One region of the Nonomuraea diastatica genome, then DNA from elsewhere that is predicted to be linked to it. Evidence: riboswitches for the same ligand, from Rfam matches in the RefSeq annotation. Region 1 holds a riboswitch; the other holds the start of a gene.
What was found. A riboswitch is a leader RNA that binds a small molecule or an ion and turns the genes downstream of it on or off. The one in region 1 is predicted to bind glycine.
Positions count from the first base shown of each region.

Region 2: it holds a riboswitch for glycine, as region 1 does, so the genes downstream of both, gcvP (aminomethyl-transferring glycine dehydrogenase) here and gcvT (glycine cleavage system aminomethyltransferase GcvT) in region 1, are expected to answer to the same signal.

Region 1 covers NZ_SMKP01000063.1:29,666-38,188, forward strand. Annotated here, with positions in the region: gene E1294_RS22410 (DUF6286 domain-containing protein) at 1-317, opposite strand, end outside; gene E1294_RS22415 (amino acid deaminase/aldolase) at 455-1,648, shown strand; gene E1294_RS22420 (DUF3618 domain-containing protein) at 1,731-2,066, opposite strand; gene bcp (thioredoxin-dependent thiol peroxidase) at 2,218-2,691, shown strand; tRNA gene E1294_RS22430 (tRNA-Leu) at 2,850-2,932, shown strand; gene E1294_RS22435 (L-serine ammonia-lyase) at 3,085-4,461, opposite strand; gene gcvH (glycine cleavage system protein GcvH) at 4,534-4,923, opposite strand; gene gcvT (glycine cleavage system aminomethyltransferase GcvT) at 4,920-6,005, opposite strand; glycine riboswitch at 6,040-6,139, opposite strand; glycine riboswitch at 6,157-6,254, opposite strand; gene E1294_RS22450 (gamma-glutamyl-gamma-aminobutyrate hydrolase family protein) at 6,322-7,014, opposite strand; gene E1294_RS22455 (3-oxoacyl-ACP reductase) at 7,024-7,788, opposite strand; gene E1294_RS22460 (aldehyde dehydrogenase family protein) at 7,808-8,523, opposite strand, start outside.
Region 2 covers NZ_SMKP01000021.1:60,951-69,473, reverse strand. Annotated here, with positions in the region: gene E1294_RS10290 (hypothetical protein) at 1-297, opposite strand, end outside; gene E1294_RS10285 (TetR/AcrR family transcriptional regulator C-terminal domain-containing protein) at 412-972, shown strand; gene E1294_RS10280 (DUF5999 family protein) at 1,173-1,370, shown strand; gene E1294_RS10275 (alpha/beta hydrolase family protein) at 1,337-2,008, opposite strand; gene E1294_RS10270 (hypothetical protein) at 2,075-2,437, shown strand; gene E1294_RS10265 (tetratricopeptide repeat protein) at 2,536-3,333, opposite strand; gene gcvP (aminomethyl-transferring glycine dehydrogenase) at 3,427-6,270, opposite strand; glycine riboswitch at 6,450-6,548, opposite strand; gene E1294_RS10255 (MerR family transcriptional regulator) at 6,607-7,227, opposite strand; gene E1294_RS10250 (bifunctional nuclease family protein) at 7,375-7,845, opposite strand; gene ftsR (transcriptional regulator FtsR) at 7,972-8,523, opposite strand, start outside.

The sequences.
Region 1 (8,523 bases):
GACCTGCCCGGAACGACGGCCAGCAGCACCATCAGCACGCCGGCGCCCGCCACGACCAGGGCGGCGGTGGACAGCTTCGGCCACGCGGTCCTGCCCGCCAGCTCCACCACCTCGTTCACGGGCACCCAGCCGAGCGGCGCGCCGAGCAGTCCCGACACCAGCTCCGCCGTGGTCAGGCCCATCCCCGCGGTCAGCGCGATCGCCACGACGGCCCCAGGGGCGGTCCGGGCCGGCCTGAGCGCCCTGTTCGCCCTGCGCAGTCCGGTGAGCCGTGGGGTGGCGGCGGCGCCGGGCAATATCTGCTGAAGCGTGGTCATCACAAGGACAGACGTACAGGGGGGCCGCATGACCTGAACCGCGCCCTCGCCGCCGATTTGCCCGATCATTACGGGGACGAGGACTAATATGAAAGCCGCTCATATTCATTTGCCTGATATGTCGTTACGCTGCTGGTATGGATGCCCGCCACCGCTACGACCGCGCCACCGCGGCGCTCGAGCCTCCGTTCGCGATCCTCGACCTGGCGGCCATGCGGGCCAACGCGGCTGACCTCGTACGCCGGGCGGCGGGCAAGCCGATCCGGGTGGCGAGCAAGTCGGTGCGCAGCCGGCCGCTGCTCGAACGCATCCTGGCCATGGACGGCTTCCAGGGCGTCATGGCCTTCACGCTGCCCGAGGCGTTGTGGCTGGCCGGGCACGGCTGCACGGACGTCCTCGTCGCCTACCCGACGGCCGACCGGCGCGCGCTCGCCGAACTGGCCGGGGACACGGTCGCGGCCGGGCGCATCACCGTGACCGTCGACTCGCTCGCGCACCTCGACTTCATCAAGACGGCCGTGGACGGGGTGCGGCCTCGGGCCGAGCTCCGGATCTGCCTCGACATCGACGCCGGATACGTCGCCCTGGGCGGGAAATTCCGAGCGGGAGCTCTCCGCTCCCCGATCCGCGAGCCCGAGGAGGCCGCAGACCTGGCCGCCGCCATCACCAAACGCCCAGGGTTCCGCCTGGCCGGGCTCCTGGCGTACGAGGCCCAGATCGCCGGAGTCGGCGACGACCCTCCGGGCAACGCCCTCCTCACCCGTGCCATCAGAGTCATGCAGGCGTGCTCCGCCCGGGAGCTCATCGTCAGGCGCGGCCGCGTCGTGAACGCCGTCCGCCGGGTCGCCGACCTCGAATTCGTCAACGGCGGCGGCACCGGCTCCATCGAGCGCACCGTACGCGAGAAGGCCGTCACGGAGGTGGCGGCGGGATCCGGGCTTTTCCACCCGAAGTTGTTCGACTTCTACCGCGGCTTCACCGGCCATCCGGCCGCCCTCTTCGCCCTGCCGGTCGTACGCCGCCCGGCTCCGGACGTCGCGACCGTGCTCGGGGGCGGCTATCCGGCCTCGGGCGCGGCCGGCGGGAGCCGCCTGCCGCAGGCGTACCTGCCGGCGGGGCTGCGCTTCTCCCCGGACGAAGGCGCGGGGGAGGTGCAGACGCCGCTGCTCGGCCAGGCCGCCGACGACCTGCGGATCGGCGACCGGGTGTGGTTCAGGCACGCCAAGGCGGGCGAGATGTGCGAGCGGTTCGACACGCTCCACCTCGTCGACGGCGACACCCTGGTCGGATCGGTGCCGACGTACAGAGGCGAGGGCAAGACCTTCCTCTGACCTCCGGCGTCACGCGCCGGGCGTCCTCGGCCGGTATGTGGTGCGTCGGGCGTACCGGGGCGTCTTCGCGGTGTGCGGAGCGTCAGGCGCGCCGCCTGCGGCGTCGCCGCCAGAGCACGATGGCCGCCCCCACGACCAGCACCGCCCCGACACCGATCAGGACAGGTCCCAGGTCGGGCCGCTCGTCCTCCCACGCCTGCTCGGCACCGTCGTCGTAGGCGACCGGCCGCGGCGCCACCCCGAGCGCGTCGCCCACGGACGCCACGAAGTGCCCCGCCCTGCTCTTGACGTCGGTCACTGTGCGTTCGGCGACCCGCTTGGGGCTCACCCGGTCGGCAATGGCGTCGACCGTCTGCGCCAACTCAGCGCGCGTCCGCGCGATCCGCCGCTCCAGCTCGTCAGGATCGGTGTCAGCCATGGCGTCTCCTCTCGACCGTACGCGTGGCCGCGCCCGCTTCGTGTGCCGTGCGGGCTCCGTCGGTAGTGGTCGTGATCAGTCTGTCAGGTCGGCAGGCCGTACGGCACGGCGGCCGGGCCGGTAGGTTTGCGGGAAGAAGTCAGGAGGGCCCATGACAGAGACCAAGCTCGCGCCCGGCGACGCCGCGCCCGAGTTCGTGCTACCCGCCGCCGACGGAACCACCGTTTCCCTCGGCGACCACCGCGGCAAGCGGGTGATCCTCTATTTCTACCCCGCCGCGATGACGCCCGGCTGCACCAAGCAGGCGTGCGATTTCCGTGACAACCTCAGCCAGTTGACCGCCGAGGGTTTCGTGGTCCTCGGCGTGTCGAAGGACAAACCGGAAAAGCTCGCCAAGTTCGTCGAGCGTGACGCGCTGACCTTCCCGCTGCTCTCCGATCCCGACCTCGTCGTCCACGAGGCGTACGCCGCCTATGGCCCCAAGAAGTTGTACGGCAGGGAGATCGTGGGGGTCATCCGCTCGACGTTCGTCATCGACGGCGACGGGAAGGTGGAGCAGGCGCTCTACAACGTGAAGGCGACGGGGCACGTGGCGTCGTTGAAGAAGAAGCTGGGCCTGGCCTGAGCCCGCTCGCGGGCCCTGCGGAAAGGGCCCACGCCCTTCTCTGTGCCCTTGTCTGCCTCCTTTCTCCCGGGCCATCCTCTGGCCGGCCTCATCACGGATGCGCTTCGTCCTCACCCAGAGCGCTAAACTGTCTGAAGCCCGCTTTCGGCGGGGACTACGCGGGCGTGGCGAAATGGCATACGCGGCAGGTTTAGGTCTTGTTGGTGGAGACACCGTGGGGGTTCGAATCCCCCCGCCCGCACAACTGAAGCGCCGAACGGGCTGCGGCCTTTCCTGGAGCCTTTCTCCAAATAGGCCGAGCATTTCCCGGCTTACGTGACAAATCACCACCCGCGTGCCCGCTCCTCGCCGTGGGAGCGGGCCTGCACGATGGCCGGGCTGATACAGGGAACGTCAGCACTCGATCACGTTGACGGCCAGGCCGCCGCGTGAGGTCTCCTTGTATTTGTCGAGCATGTCGCGGCCGGTGTCGCGCATGGTCTTGATCGCCTTGTCCAGCGCCACGAAATGGCGGCCGTCGCCGCGCAGGGCGATCCTGGCCGCGGTGATGGCCTTGTTCGAGGCGACCGCGTTCCGCTCGATGCACGGGATCTGCACGAGCCCGCCGATCGGGTCGCAGGTCAGCCCCAGGTTGTGCTCGATGCCGATCTCGGCGGCGTTCTCGACCTGCTCCGGCGTGCCGCCGAGCGCCTCCGTGAGGCCCGCCGAGGCCATGGAGCAGGCGGAGCCGACCTCGCCCTGGCAGCCCACCTCGGCGCCCGAGATCGAGGCGTTCTCCTTGAACAGCACGCCGATCGCGCCGGCCGTGAGCAGGAAACGCACCACGCCGTCCTCGTCCGCGTGGGGGACGAAGCGGGTGTAGTACGTCAGGACGGCCGGGATGATGCCGGCGGCGCCGTTGGTGGGCGCCGTGACGATGCGGCCCCCCGCGGCGTTCTCCTCGTTGACCGCCAGCGCGAACAACGTCACCCAGTCCATGGCCTGCAGCGGGTCCTTCTCGGCCGGCTCCGACTGCAGGCGGCGGTGCAACTGGTTGGCGCGGCGCTTGACCTTGAGCCCGCCGGGCAGGACGCCCTCCTTGGAGATGCCGCGGCGCACGCACTCCGACATGACCTGCCAGAGGCGCAGCAGCTCCGCGCGGACCTCCTCCTCGGTGCGCCCGAACGCCTTCTCGTTCTCCAGCATGATCGCCGACATCGACAGGCCGGTGTTCGTGCAGTGTTTGAGCAGCTCTTCGCCGGTCGTGAAGGGGTAGGGCAGGACGGTGTCGTCCGGCTTGATGCGGTCGGCGCCGGTGGCCTTCTCGTCCACGACGAAGCCGCCGCCGACCGAGAAGTAGACCTTCTCCCTGAGCGGCTCGCCCGCCGCGTCGTAGGCGGTGAAGCGCATGCCGTTCGGGTGCTCGGGCAGCGTGATCTTGCGTTCGAAGACGAGGTCCTGGCCGACGACGAAGGGGATCTCGTGGCTGCCGTACAGCCGGACGGTGCCCGACTCGCGCATCTCGGCCAGGCGGCCTTCGATGGTGTCGACGTCGACCAGCTCGGGCTTCTCCCCGGACAGGCCGAGCAGAACCGCCTTGTCGCTGCCGTGGCCCTTCCCGGTCAGGCCGAGCGAGCCGTACAGGATGGCCTCGACGCGGGCCACGCCCGGCAGCAGGCCGTCCTGGTGCAGCCCGCGGGCGAACTTGTGTGCGGCGGCCATCGGGCCTCCCGTGTGGGAGCTCGACGGGCCGATGCCGATCTTGAAGAGGTCGAAGACGCTGATCGCCATTGATGATGCGCCCTTCATGAGTGCCGGGGCCCGGACGCGGGCCCCGGCGTCAGCCGATGAGACCTGGCAGGGTCAGGACTCGCCCGAGGTGAGCGCGGCGTACTCCTCGGCGGACAGCAGGTCCTCCGGGGCGCCTTCCATGCGCACCCGGAACATCCAGCCCTCGCCGTACGGGTCGCCGTTGGCCAGGCTCGGGTCGTCCGCGAGGGCCTGGTTGACCTCGGCGATCTCGCCGCCCACGGGCGTGTAGATCTCGCTGACCGACTTGGTCGACTCCACCTCGCCGACGGAGTCGCCCGCCTCGACGATCGAACCGACCTCGGGGAGCTGCACGAAGACGACGTCACCAAGGGCGTCGGCGGCGTAGGCCGTGATGCCGACGGTCACGGTGAGGCCGTCCTCGACCCCGGAAACCCACTCGTGTTCCTTGGTGTAGCTCAGGTCGTCAGGGATGTTGCTCACTTGTTCCTCCTGTAAAAGGGCAGCTCGACCAGGTCCATGGGTTCATGGCTGCCCCGGATGTCCACAGCCAGGCCTGAGTCGGCTCCGGTGTCCACGTAGGCCAGCGCGATGGGCTTGCCCAGGGTCTGGGAGGGCGCACCGCTGGTGACCTCGCCGACGACGGCGCCGTCCTTGGTGACCGGGTAGCCGTGGCGCGGCACCCGGCGGCCCCGGGCGACCAGACCGACGAGACGGCGCCGCGGGGGGTCGTCCTTGACCGCCTCCAGCGCCGACCTGCCGACGAAGTCGCCCGGCTTGTCGAATTTCACCACCCTGCCCAGCCCCGCGTCGAACGGAGTCAGCTCGGCGCTCAGTTCGTTGCCGTACAGGGGCATGCCGGCTTCGAGCCTGAGCGTGTCGCGGCTGGACAGGCCGGCGGGCTTGAGCCCGTACGGCTCGCCCGCGGCCACGAGCGCGTGCCAGAGCGGCACCGCGTCCTGGTTGGCCACGAACAGCTCGAACCCGTCCTCCCCGGTGTAGCCGGTGCGTGCGATGAGCGCCTGCCGCCCGTCGACCAGCCCTGCCAGGCCCGCGTAGTACTTGAGCCCGGCCAGGTCGGCGTCGGTGAGCGTGGTGAGGATCTCCTGCGAGCGGGGTCCCTGGACGGCGATCAGCGCGTACTGCTGCGAACGGTCATCGACCACGGCGTCATACGCCTTGGAGCGGCTTTCCAGCTCCTCGGCGACTTTTTCGTAGTTCGAGGCGTTTGCCACGACCATGAACTCCTCGCCCCCGAGCCGGTAGACGATGAGGTCGTCCAGCACCCCGCCTCGCCCGCTGACGATCATGGTGTATCTCGCTCGTCCGGGCGTCACGGCCGACATGTTGCCGACCAGCGCGTAGTCCAGCGCCGCGGCGGCCTGCGGCCCGGTCACGAAGATCTCGCCCATGTGCGAGAGGTCGAACAGCCCGGCGGCCTCGCGGACGGCTCTGTGCTCCGCGGACTCGCTCCCGTACCGGAGTGGCATGAGCCACCCCGCGAAGTCGGTCAGCGTCGCGCCGAGGCTTTCGTGCACGTCTCGTAGCGGAGTAGGTCGGGACATTTATCGCACCTCAGGACAGGATCGGATGCCAGCATCCTCCCCCTCTGTCATCGATGCCTGAGAGCTTCGCCCGAGTTTTGCCGGACTTTCACCTTCGGCGAGGCCCTGCGGGCCTGCTTTCCAGAGGTCACCTTCCGGGAGGATTCTCCCGGTCAGCCGTGCGGTCCTTTGCCTTGAGAGGTTCGCGGGGAGGGCTTGCTCCTTCAGGGACCCTGACCGGCTGTCAGGGTGCTCTCCCGCACGGTTTGCTGGTGTGTCCCGCCAGCCTAGTAGTGATTTGGGGGTCTTGTCGCGTTCTGCCCGTCGCCCTCATCCGTCAGCAGGCCGCCACCAGGGCCTCGAAGAGGGCGTGGTCCTCGGCCGCCTCCGGGTGCCACTGCGCCGCCACGGTGAACGGCCCCGAGTCCAGCTCCACCCCTTCGACGGTGCCGTCGGCGGCGGTCGCGGTCACGGTGAGGCCGGGGGCGAGGCGGTCGACGGCCTGGTGGTGATAGTGCGGCACCGTCACGGGTGCCGTGCCCAGCGCCTTGGCCAGGCGGGTGCCGGGGACGGGGGTGATGGGCAGGTGACCGAAACGTCCGGGCGCGGGGGAGTGTCCCGTGTGGCCGACCACGTCGGGCAGGTGCTGGTGGAGGCTGCCGCCGAGGGCGACGTTAAGCACCTGGAGGCCCCGGCAGATGCCGAGGAAGGGCAGGTGGGCGTCGAGGGCGGCGGCCAGCACGGCGAACTCGGCCTGGTCACGAAATTTGCGGATATAGCCGGTACGTTCCTCCGGCGTCTCGCCGTACCTCGCCGGATCGATGTCGCCGCCCCCGGCCAGGACGAGCCCGTCCAGGCGGCTCACCACCTGCGCGGCGTCCCCCGCGGGCGGGAGCACGACCGGCTGGCCGCCGGCGCGGACGACCTGCTCGACGTACATGTACGGCAGGAGCGCGGCCGGCATGTCCTCCCAGACCGTGAACGTCGCCGGCTCCACGTAACACGTGACCCCGATGACGGGACGTCGCACGATGACCCCCTAGAGCGGCGTGACGTAGGCGCCGGAGATGCCGCCGTCCACCAGGAACTCGCTGCCCGTGATGAACGAGGCGTCGTCGCTGGCCAGGAATGCGACCGCCGCCGCGATCTCCGACGCCTCGGCGAAGCGCCCGACCGGGACGTGCACCAGCCGCCGCTGGGCACGTTCAGGGTCCTTCGCGAACAGCTCCCGCAGCAGCGGCGTGTTCACCGGCCCCGGGCACAGCGCGTTCACCCGGATGCCCTCGCGCGCGAACTGCACGCCCAGCTCGCGCGACATCGCCAGCACCCCGCCCTTGGACGCCGTGTAGGAGATCTGCGAGGTCGCCGAGCCCATGACGGCCACGAACGACGCGGTGTTGATGATCGAGCCCTTGCCCTGGCGCCGCATGTACGGGATCGCGTGCTTGCAGCACAGGTAGACGCTGGTCAGGTTGACGTCCTGGACGCGGCGCCACGCGTCGATGCCGGTCTCCAGGATCGAGTCGTCGTCGGGCGGCGAGATGCCGGCGTTGTTGAAGGCGATGTCCACGCTGCCGTAGGCGTCGAACGCCGTACGGAACATCCGGACGACGTCGTCCTCGACGGCCACGTCGGCCCGTACGAAGAGGCCGCCGACCTCGTTGGCGGCCTTGACGCCCGCCTGCTCGTCGAGGTCGGCGCAGACCACCTTGGCGCCCTCGTCGGCGAACCTGCGCGCGGTGGCCAGCCCGATGCCGCCACCCGCGCCGGTGATCACCGCCACCCGATCCTGCAACCGCTTCATGTGCACGTCGCTTTCTACCTCATTCCCAGGAGATGAAGACGTTCTTGGTCTCCGTGAACGCCGCCAGGGCGTCGGGGCCGAGCTCCCGGCCCAGCCCTGACTGCTTGAAGCCGCCGAACGGGGTCCAGTAGCGGACCGACGCGTTGGAGTTCACCGACAGCGCGCCCGCCTCGACCGCTCGGGACACGCGGAGCGCGCGCCCGACGTCGCGGGTCCAGATGGAGCCGCTCAGCCCGTACGGGGTGTCGTTGGCGATGCGCACGGCGTCCGCCTCGTCCTCGAAGGGCGCCACCGACACGACCGGCCCGAAGATCTCTTCGGTGAACGTACGGTCGGTGACGTCCGGAGTGAGCACGGTCGGCGGGAACCAGTAGCCCTTGCCGCCGGGGCACGACCCCTGGAGGTAGGGGGCGCTCTCCTGGACGAAGCCGCGCACGCGGTCGAGGTGTTCGGCGCTGATCAGCGGGCCCATCTCGGTGCTCTCGTCGAGGGGGTCGCCGACGACGACGCCGCGTACGGCCTCGGTGAGGCGCTCCATGAACGCGTCGTACACGCTCGCCTGGACGAGCAGCCGGGACCTGGCGCAGCAGTCCTGCCCCGCGTTGTCGAAAACCGCGTAAGGGGCTGCTTGTGCCGCTCTGTCGAGATCGGCGTCCGCAAAGATGATATTTGCGGACTTGCCGCCTAGCTCCAGCGTGACCCGCTTGACCTGGGCCGCCGCCTTGGCCGCGATCT
Region 2 (8,523 bases), on a different contig from region 1:
CCCCGCAGGGGTCGCCTTGGCCTTGCGGCGCGCGATCCGGTCGTCGTAGGCCTTCACCCCGAACGTGGCCCGCTGCCCCGCCTCGGCGGCCCGCAGCGCGTCGGTCAGCGCCCGGTCGAGGGCCCGGCCGGCAGCCAGCAGCTCGACCTCGTCGGCCGCCACGGCCTGCAGCTCGCGCAGCGTCCGCTCGGCCTGACGGGCCTTCTCGAGCAGCTCGGGGAAGCTCCTGGAGATCTCCTGGTCCGCGTGGAAGCGAACCTCGGCCTCCCGGCTCACCCGCGGACGGAAAAACGCCATCGACTCGGCCCCTTCACGCTGTCGTCACTCGTTCCGACACCCAGCGTACGCCGTCCCGCAACACGTGCGGAAATCGGCCCGGAGCGAACTCCTTTACATAGTAAGATGATCTCCATGCCCGCCAAGCGACCACCCGTCCCCCTCTCCCGCGAGCGCATCATCGAGGCCGCGCTCCACATCGCCGACGGTCAGGGCCTGCGCCGGCTCACCATGCGCCGCCTGGGCGACGCTCTGCAGGTGGAGGCCATGGCCATCTACCACCACCTGCCCCGGGGCAAGGAAGCGCTGATGGACGCGCTGGCCGAGCACGTCACCGCGGTCCACGTCGAGCAGCGCTCCACCTGGCAGGAGACGGCCAGGGCCTGGTGCCGGGCGAGCAGGGAGGCGCTGCGCGAGCATCCCGGCGTGCTGGCCCTGGCCCTCACCAAGCCGCCCAAGGGCGCCACGGCGGTCGCCGTCAAGGAGCAGGCCGAGCAGCTCGCCGACGCGGGCCTGCCGGACGCCGCCGAGGCCGTGCGCACGCTCCGGGCCTTCGTCTTCGGCAGCGTCGCTGTCGAGGTGCAGCAGTCCGGCTGGGCCGACCCAGACGTCGATGAATGGGTCAGACGGGATGAAAGAGCAGATATCGACTTCGAGCGCGGGCTCGACGCTCTCCTCAAGGGATTGCAAACGTGATGCGCGTGTCGCGCTTGGCCGGTTATCCTGCATAAGGCACGCTGTGTCGAAGGTCACACGCACCAGGGATCCTCCTGTAACAGCCCGAACGGGCTATGTCGGAACGCGTGACACAGTCGCACACTTGCCAGGACAACAACCCGAGCCGGCTCCCGCCCCTCCAGAACGGGAGCATCCCACGAGATATCGGAGGCACGCCGATGTGCCCGCACGACCCGGCCTGTCCGGATGCCGAGGCGCCTGACCGCGAGGCGGCACGCACCCTCGCCAGCCACCCCGAGCAGGGGTGGAGCCTGCTCTGCAACGGCGTCGTCCTGTTCGAGGACACCGGCGAGCTGCTGCCCAGCGGCACCGTCATCGCACCTCATCGGCCCGATCCGCTGGTGGGCGCGGCCTGATCCACACGCGGGCGGCGCCGCCGGCCGGTGCTGCCCTGCCGTGGCGGCCCGCCATAGCGGGTGATCCACTCCGCCACGACCTCGCCCACCCGGGCGGGGTCCTTTTTCAGGTCATGGCCCTCTCCCGGCAGCACCACCAGGCGCGCGGCGTCCGCGGCGTCCGGCACTCCGAAGGGGTCACGATCACCGTTCACGACCAGCACGTCCACCCCGGCGCCGCGTAGCTCGCCGGCCCGGGAGCGCTCGGGTCTTCCCGGCGGATGCAGCGGAAAGGCCAGCGCCACCACCGCCGCCGCGCCGACCGCCTTCGCCGTACGGCACGCCACCCGCGCCCCGTTGCTCCGCCCGCCCTGCACCACGGGCAGCCCCGGCAGGCGCGCGCGCAGCTCGGACAGCACGATCTCCCACGCCTCGTCCTGCCTGACCGGCGAGCCCGGCGCCCGCGCCCCCGCCACCCTGAACGCCTGCGTCACCCGCGCCACACTGGCCCCTGCACCCATGGCGGCGTCGCGCACGGCCAGCAGATCGGGAGCGTCCACTCCCCCGGCCGAGCCGTGGGTCAGGACCAGCAGCAGCCGCGCGCCCGGCACCTCGTCGATCTCCACGAACGCGGGCCCGCGCGGGGTCATCACCTCCATGCCAGCACCGTACCTGGGGAGGATGACACGCTAGCCCTCAGGTCGGATGACGACACCACTTCCGGGATGGATGATGACCTTATGCCGGACCAGCGCCCCATCAGGGAAGATTTTCAGGCCACGCTCGACGCCCGCCGCGATCTCGGACCCGACTACGAGGCGGCGCTCGTCGACTCGTTCACCGAGCGGCTCGAGGCCACCATCGCCGCCCGCGTGCGGGCCGAGCTCGACCGCTACGGGCCCCCGCCGCACAAGAAGTCCGCGCCGGGCGCGGCGATGATCCCGGTGGCGCTGGGCTCGATGGGCATGGGCATCCCACTGACGGCCATCGGGGTGGCCAACGCCGGGCTGGTGGGCCTGATCATCACGTGGCTGGCCATCGTCGTGATCAACGTGGCCGCCGCGGCGGCCATCATGCGCCGCGGCTGATCCCCGCCCGGCGGAGGAGACGGGAGCACCTCCGCCGTCCCGCGGGCATGCCTCGGGGACACGGTCAGGGCGTCACGCCCACCGCGGGCCGCCGGGTGTCAGGTGTCGCGCTGGTAGCGGAGCCTGACCTCCGCGGCCAGCGTCTCGTCGGCGTGCTCCAGCCCGTACGACCAGACCCGTCCCGCGTCGTCGTCGCGCCCGCGTAGGGGCAGGGTGCGAGCGAGCAGCTCGATGGCCAGCGCGCTCGTCTGCGTGTCCGCGCCGCTCTCCACGGTCTCCGCGAACTCCGCGCAGGCCAGCTCCAGATGCGCGATGCCGAGCCGGACCCGCAGCCCGGGCGTCTCCTCCTCGGGCACGGCCTCCAGGGCGTCCAGGAGGAGCTCAGCCGCCGCCCCGGGCTCTCCGTGCTCCATCAGCAGGTCGGCCAGCTCCTGCGCGGCGCGCGCGGCGATCTCGCCGTCGCCGGCCGCCATCGCGGCCCGCAGCTCCTGCTCCGCCTCCTCCAGGTCCTGAGCCCGCACGGCCAGCCGGGCCAGCGCGAGATGGGCCAGCGGGACGTACGCGGCCGCGCCGACCCCCAGCACGGCCTGCCAGGCAGCCCTGGCCTGCTCGGCCCGCCCCTCCCGCTCGAAGCCCTGGGCCAGGTGGCACGCGGCCTGCGAGGCGTACTCGGGGTGCCCTGTCGCCAGCGCGGTCCTGGCGGCCGCCCTGGCGGCCTCGACGTCGCCGCGCTCCTCCAGCACCACGGCCAGCCCGACGGCGGCCTGAGCCCTGTCGGGCTCGGCGGGGTCGGCGGCGAGCTCGCCGAGGATGGCGGCGGCGCCGTCGAGGTCGCCGCGTTCGGCCAGACGCCGGGCGGTGTCGAGAGGCGGGGTCTCCAGCTCTGAGGACGTCAAGAGAGCTCCTTCTGGCGACGGTCGCCCTGAGCCTAACGACTTCCGGCGATCATGTCTGCCCGGTTGACGCCGAAGGTCTGGCCCTCCCGGTGACTAGTCCTCGTAGGCCTCCAGCGGGGGGCACGAGCACACCAGGTTGCGGTCGCCGTAGGCCTGGTCGATGCGGCGCACCGGCACCCAGTATTTGCCGTCGCGCAGCGACGGCAGCGGGTAGGCGGCCTCGGTCCGCGTGTAGGGGTGGTGCCATTCGTCGGCGCTGACCGATTCCGCGGTGTGCGGCGCGTTACGCAGGGGGTTGTCGGTCTTGTCGTAGTCGCCGGACGCCACCTTCGCGATCTCGCCCCGGATGGCGATCATCGCGTCGGCGAACCGGTCGAGCTCGCCAAGGTCCTCGCTCTCGGTCGGCTCGATCATGAGGGTCCCGGCGACGGGGAACGACATGGTGGGCGCGTGGAAGCCGTAGTCGATGAGGCGCTTGGCCACGTCGTCCACGGTGACACCGGTCTCCTTGGTGATCGGGCGCAGGTCGATGATGCACTCGTGGGCCACCAGCCCGCCGCGCCCGGTATAGAGCACCGGGTAGTGCGGCGCCAGCCGCTTGGCGAGGTAGTTGGCCGACAGGATGGCCTGCTCGGTGGCCGCGGTGAGCCCGTCGGAGCCCATCATCCGGATGTACGCCCACGAGATCGGCAGGATCCCGGCCGACCCGTAGGGCGCCGCGGAGACGGGCCCCACCGGCGAGCCGTCACGCAGCGGGTGAGCGGGCAGGTAGGGCGCCAGGTGGCCGCGGACCGCGACCGGGCCGACGCCGGGGCCGCCGCCGCCGTGCGGGATGCAGAACGTCTTGTGCAGGTTGAGGTGGGACACGTCGGCCCCGAACTCGCCGGGCTTGGCCAGCCCGACCAGCGCGTTGAGGTTGGCCCCGTCGACGTAGACCTGGCCGCCGGCCTCGTGCACCTTGGCGCAGACCTCGGTGATGCTCTCCTCGTAGACGCCGTGCGTCGACGGGTAGGTCACCATGATCGCGGCGAGCGCGTCGCGGTGCTTGGCGATCTTGGCGTCGAGGTCGGCCAGGTCGACGTTCCCCTCGGAGTCGCAGGCCACGACCACGACCCGCATGCCGGCCATGACGGCGCTGGCGGCGTTGGTGCCGTGCGCCGAGGAGGGGATGAGGCAGACGTCTCGCCCGCTGTCACCGCCCGCGCGGTGGTAGGCGCGGATGGCCAGCAGCCCGGCGAACTCGCCCTGGGAGCCGGCGTTGGGCTGGATGGAGACGGCGTCGTAGCCGGTCACCTCGGCCAGCCAGCGCTCCAGCGTGCCGATCAGCTCGAGGTAGCCCTCGGCCTGGGCGGCGGGCGCGTAGGGGTGGACGGCGGCGAACTCCGGCCAGGTGATCGGCTCCATCTCGGTGGTCGCGTTGAGCTTCATCGTGCAGGAGCCCAGCGGGATCATCGACCGGTCGAGCGCGATGTCCTTGTCCTGCAGCCGGCGCAGGTAGCGCAACATCGCGGTCTCGGAGCGGTGGCTGTGGAAGACCGGGTGGGTCAGGTAGGCGGACTCGCGCAGCAGCGAGGCGGGCAGCGCGTCGGCGGCGCCCGCGACCTCGGTGTGGGCGCCGGAAGGGGTGCTCGGGAGCCCGAACGCGGCCCGCACCGTGGCCAGCTCGGCGGCTCCGGTCTTCTCGTCGCAGGCGATCGAGACGTGGTCGGCATCCACCTGCCAGAGGTTGACGCCCCGCTCGGCGGCGGCGGCGACCACGGCGGACGCCCGCCCGGGCACGCGCACGAGCACGGTGTCGAAGAACTCGGCGTGCACGACCTCCACACCCGCCCGGCGCAGCCCTTCGGCCAGGGCGGCGGCGTGGCGGTGCACCCGGTGGGCGATGCGGCGCAGGCCTTCTGGGCCGTGGTAGACGGCGTACATGCTCGCGATGACGGCGAGCAAAACCTGCGCGGTGCAGATGTTGCTGGTGGCCTTCTCGCGGCGGATGTGCTGCTCGCGGGTCTGCAGGGCCAGGCGGTAGGCGGGGTCGCCGTCGGCGTCGACGGAGACGCCGACCAGGCGGCCGGGCAGCTGGCGCTGCAGGCCCTCGCGTACGGACATGTAGGCCGCGTGCGGGCCGCCGAACCCGAAGGGCACCCCGAACCGCTGCGAGGAGCCCACGGCGATGTCGGCGCCCAGCTCGCCGGGGGCGGCCACGAGCGTCAGCGCCAGCAGGTCCGCGGCGGCCACGACGAGGGCGCCCGCCTCGTGCGCGGCGGCCGACACGGCGCGGAAGTCACTCAGCCGGCCGGACGCGCCGGGGTATTGCACGAGCACGCCGAAGCACTCGGGCAGCTCGCCGTCGAGGGAGTGCTCCACGAGCGTGATGCCGAGCGGCTCGGCCCTGGTGGCGAGAACGGCCTTGGTCTGGGGCAGCGCGTCGGCGTCGACCACGAACACGGCGCTCTTGGACGTGCCCGCCCTGCGGGCCAGCGTCATGGCCTCGGCCGCGGCGGTCGCCTCGTCGAGGAGCGAGGCGCCGGCCACGGGCAGGCCGGTGAGGTCGGAGACGACGGTCTGGAAGTTGAGCAGCGCCTCGAGGCGGCCCTGCGAGATCTCCGGCTGGTAGGGGGTGTAGGCGGTGTACCAGCCCGGGTTCTCCAGCAGGTTGCGGCGGATGACGGCGGGCGTGACCGTGTCGTGATAGCCCAGCCCGATCATCGAGGTGAGCACCTGGTTGCGATCGGCCAGGGCGCGCAGCTCGGCGATGGCCTCGGTCTCGCCGGCGGGGGCGGGCAGCGTGAGACGGTCCTTGGCCCTGATGGACTCGGGGACGGCGACCGCCACCAGGTCGGCCACGGACTCGAAGCCCACGGCCTCGAGCATGCGCTGCTGTTCGGACTCGGAGGGGCCGATGTGCCGGGACGAGAACGGCGGAGCGGACAGATCGGTCATGGAGATGCCTCCCGAGGCTGTGGAGACCGGCGCCAGGGCGCGGGCGTGTGCCGGATCTCCCCCTCTGTCAGCGCGGACCCCGGACAAGCGCGGGGTCGCGACCTGAGAGCTTCACCCCCGGTGGGGCTTGCACCGTCGGTGAGGCGCGCCTGGCGGGTGCGCCTGCTTTCCAGAGTTGCCTCGCCCGAGCGGTACGGGATGCCTGAGAGATTCCGGGGAGGGTTGCTCCTTCGGCGCCCCGGAGCCCAGGGGCCCGGGGACTCTCCCGCACGGGGTCGTCGGCCTTGCTGTCCTCAGGTTACTACGCCCGATTCGTACGGCTGCCAAGAGCCACGCTCACCCCGTGCGGCGGGCGCGGCGGCGGCGGGCGAGTTCGTCAGCGGGATGGTCGGCCGGGACGGTGTCCTCGACCGCCGCGCGTTCCCCCGGCAGCTCCGCGAGGGAGCCCTCGACCTCGCGCCAGACCCGGCCGAGCGCGATGCCGAACACGCCCTGGCCGCCCTGGAGCAGGTCGATCACCTCGTCGGCCGAGGTGCACTCGTAGACGCTGACGCCGTCGCTCATGAGCGTGATCTGCGCGAGGTCGGCGACCCCGCGGTCACGCAGATGTTGCACGGCCGTGCGGATCTGCTGCAACGACACCCCGGTGTCGAGGAGCCGCTTGACGACCTTGAGGACCAGGATGTCGCGGAAGCTGTAGAGACGCTGGGAGCCGGAGCCCTGCGCGGCTCTTATCGTGGGCTCGACGAGGCCCGTGCGCGCCCAATAGTCGAGCTGCCGATAGGTGATGCCGGCCGCCGAGCATGCCGTCGGCCCGCGGTATCCGATGTCGCCCGGCAGCGCCGCGGGCTGTTCGTCGAAGAGCAGACCCTGCTCCCCGGCACGCTGCCGCGCGCTTTCGCGCCGCACCGGATCTTCCTGGCCGGCCGTCTTTCCCTCGCCGCTGCTGACCGCCACGCGGACCTCCGGCTTTCTCTCATCCCGTGGCCTGATCTGGGGGTACGTGAAGCGCGGCCACGGGTTTCACTTGCACCGTAGGACCGCGACCATGCTCAGTCAACGATCCGGCTCGGCGCGTCGTGAAGCGTAAATGCACTGAAATACCTACCCCGCCCGGCCGAAGTCCTCGGGAGTGATCGTGTCAAGAAACTCCCTGAACTTCTCCACCTCGTCTTCCTGGTCGTCCGGGATGATCACCCCAGCCTCCTGGACGACCTCTTCGCTGGCGAAGATGCGCGCTCCGGTGCGCAGGGCGAGGGCGATCGAGTCGGACGGCCGCGCGCTCACCTCCACCCCGTTGGAGAACACCAGGTCGGCGAAGAAGATGCCGTCACGCAGGGCGACGATGTTGACCGCCCGCAGGCCTACGCCCAGGGCGCTCAGCACGTCTCGGAAAAGGTCGTGGGTGAGCGGCCGCGGCGGAGGCTCCTCCGCCTGGGCCAGGGCGATGGCCGTGGCTTCCGTCATGCCAATCCATATAGGAAGGAACCGCTCCCCGTGTGCCTCCTTCAGCAAGACGATCGGCTGATTTGTGGGCATTTCAACCCGAACGCCCACAACCTCCATCTGCAACACGGGCTGCTCCGTATTCCTGACCGGTGACCCGGCACAGCTATTTGGTCGTTGCTGACTGGCTTCTGCATTTCAACGTAACACCCGGCGGGCCTGGAATGTGCCCCCGCCTCCCAGCTCGCCAGGGTCTCAGCGCCCCAGCACGGACCGGACGCCCGTGCGCACAAGGGATGCGTGCAGGTCGAGCAGGAGTGCGGAGAGCTCCCTACCCACCTCGTCGGCCTCGCCGATCGCACCGGGGGCGCGCCGCTTGAGTATCGGCGCGACGGCCTGCTCGACCAGGCCGCACTCGCGCTCTGCCGCCGCCTTGACCGCGCGCAGGTGCCGGGCGCGCAGGCCGAAGCGGGCCAGGGCGCCGACGGTGCGCGCCACCGTGAGCGCCTCCTCGTCGTAGCGACGGGCCACCGGGGCGAGCAGGCCATAATCCTCCAGCTCGGCAAGGGTCTCCTCGTCGATGCTCGCGGCCTCGATCAGCTCGGCCCGGCTGAGCCTGATCTCCTGTTTGTCGTTGCCCTGGAGGGCGCGGGGGCGGCCGAAGCCCTCCGCCATCTTGTCCTTGATCACCCGCAGCGGCAGGTAGTGGTCGCGCTGCTCGGTGAGGATGAAGCGCAGCTGCTCCACGTGCAGGTGCGTGAACTTGCGGTAGCCGGACGGGCTGCGCTCGGGCTCGATCAGCCCTTC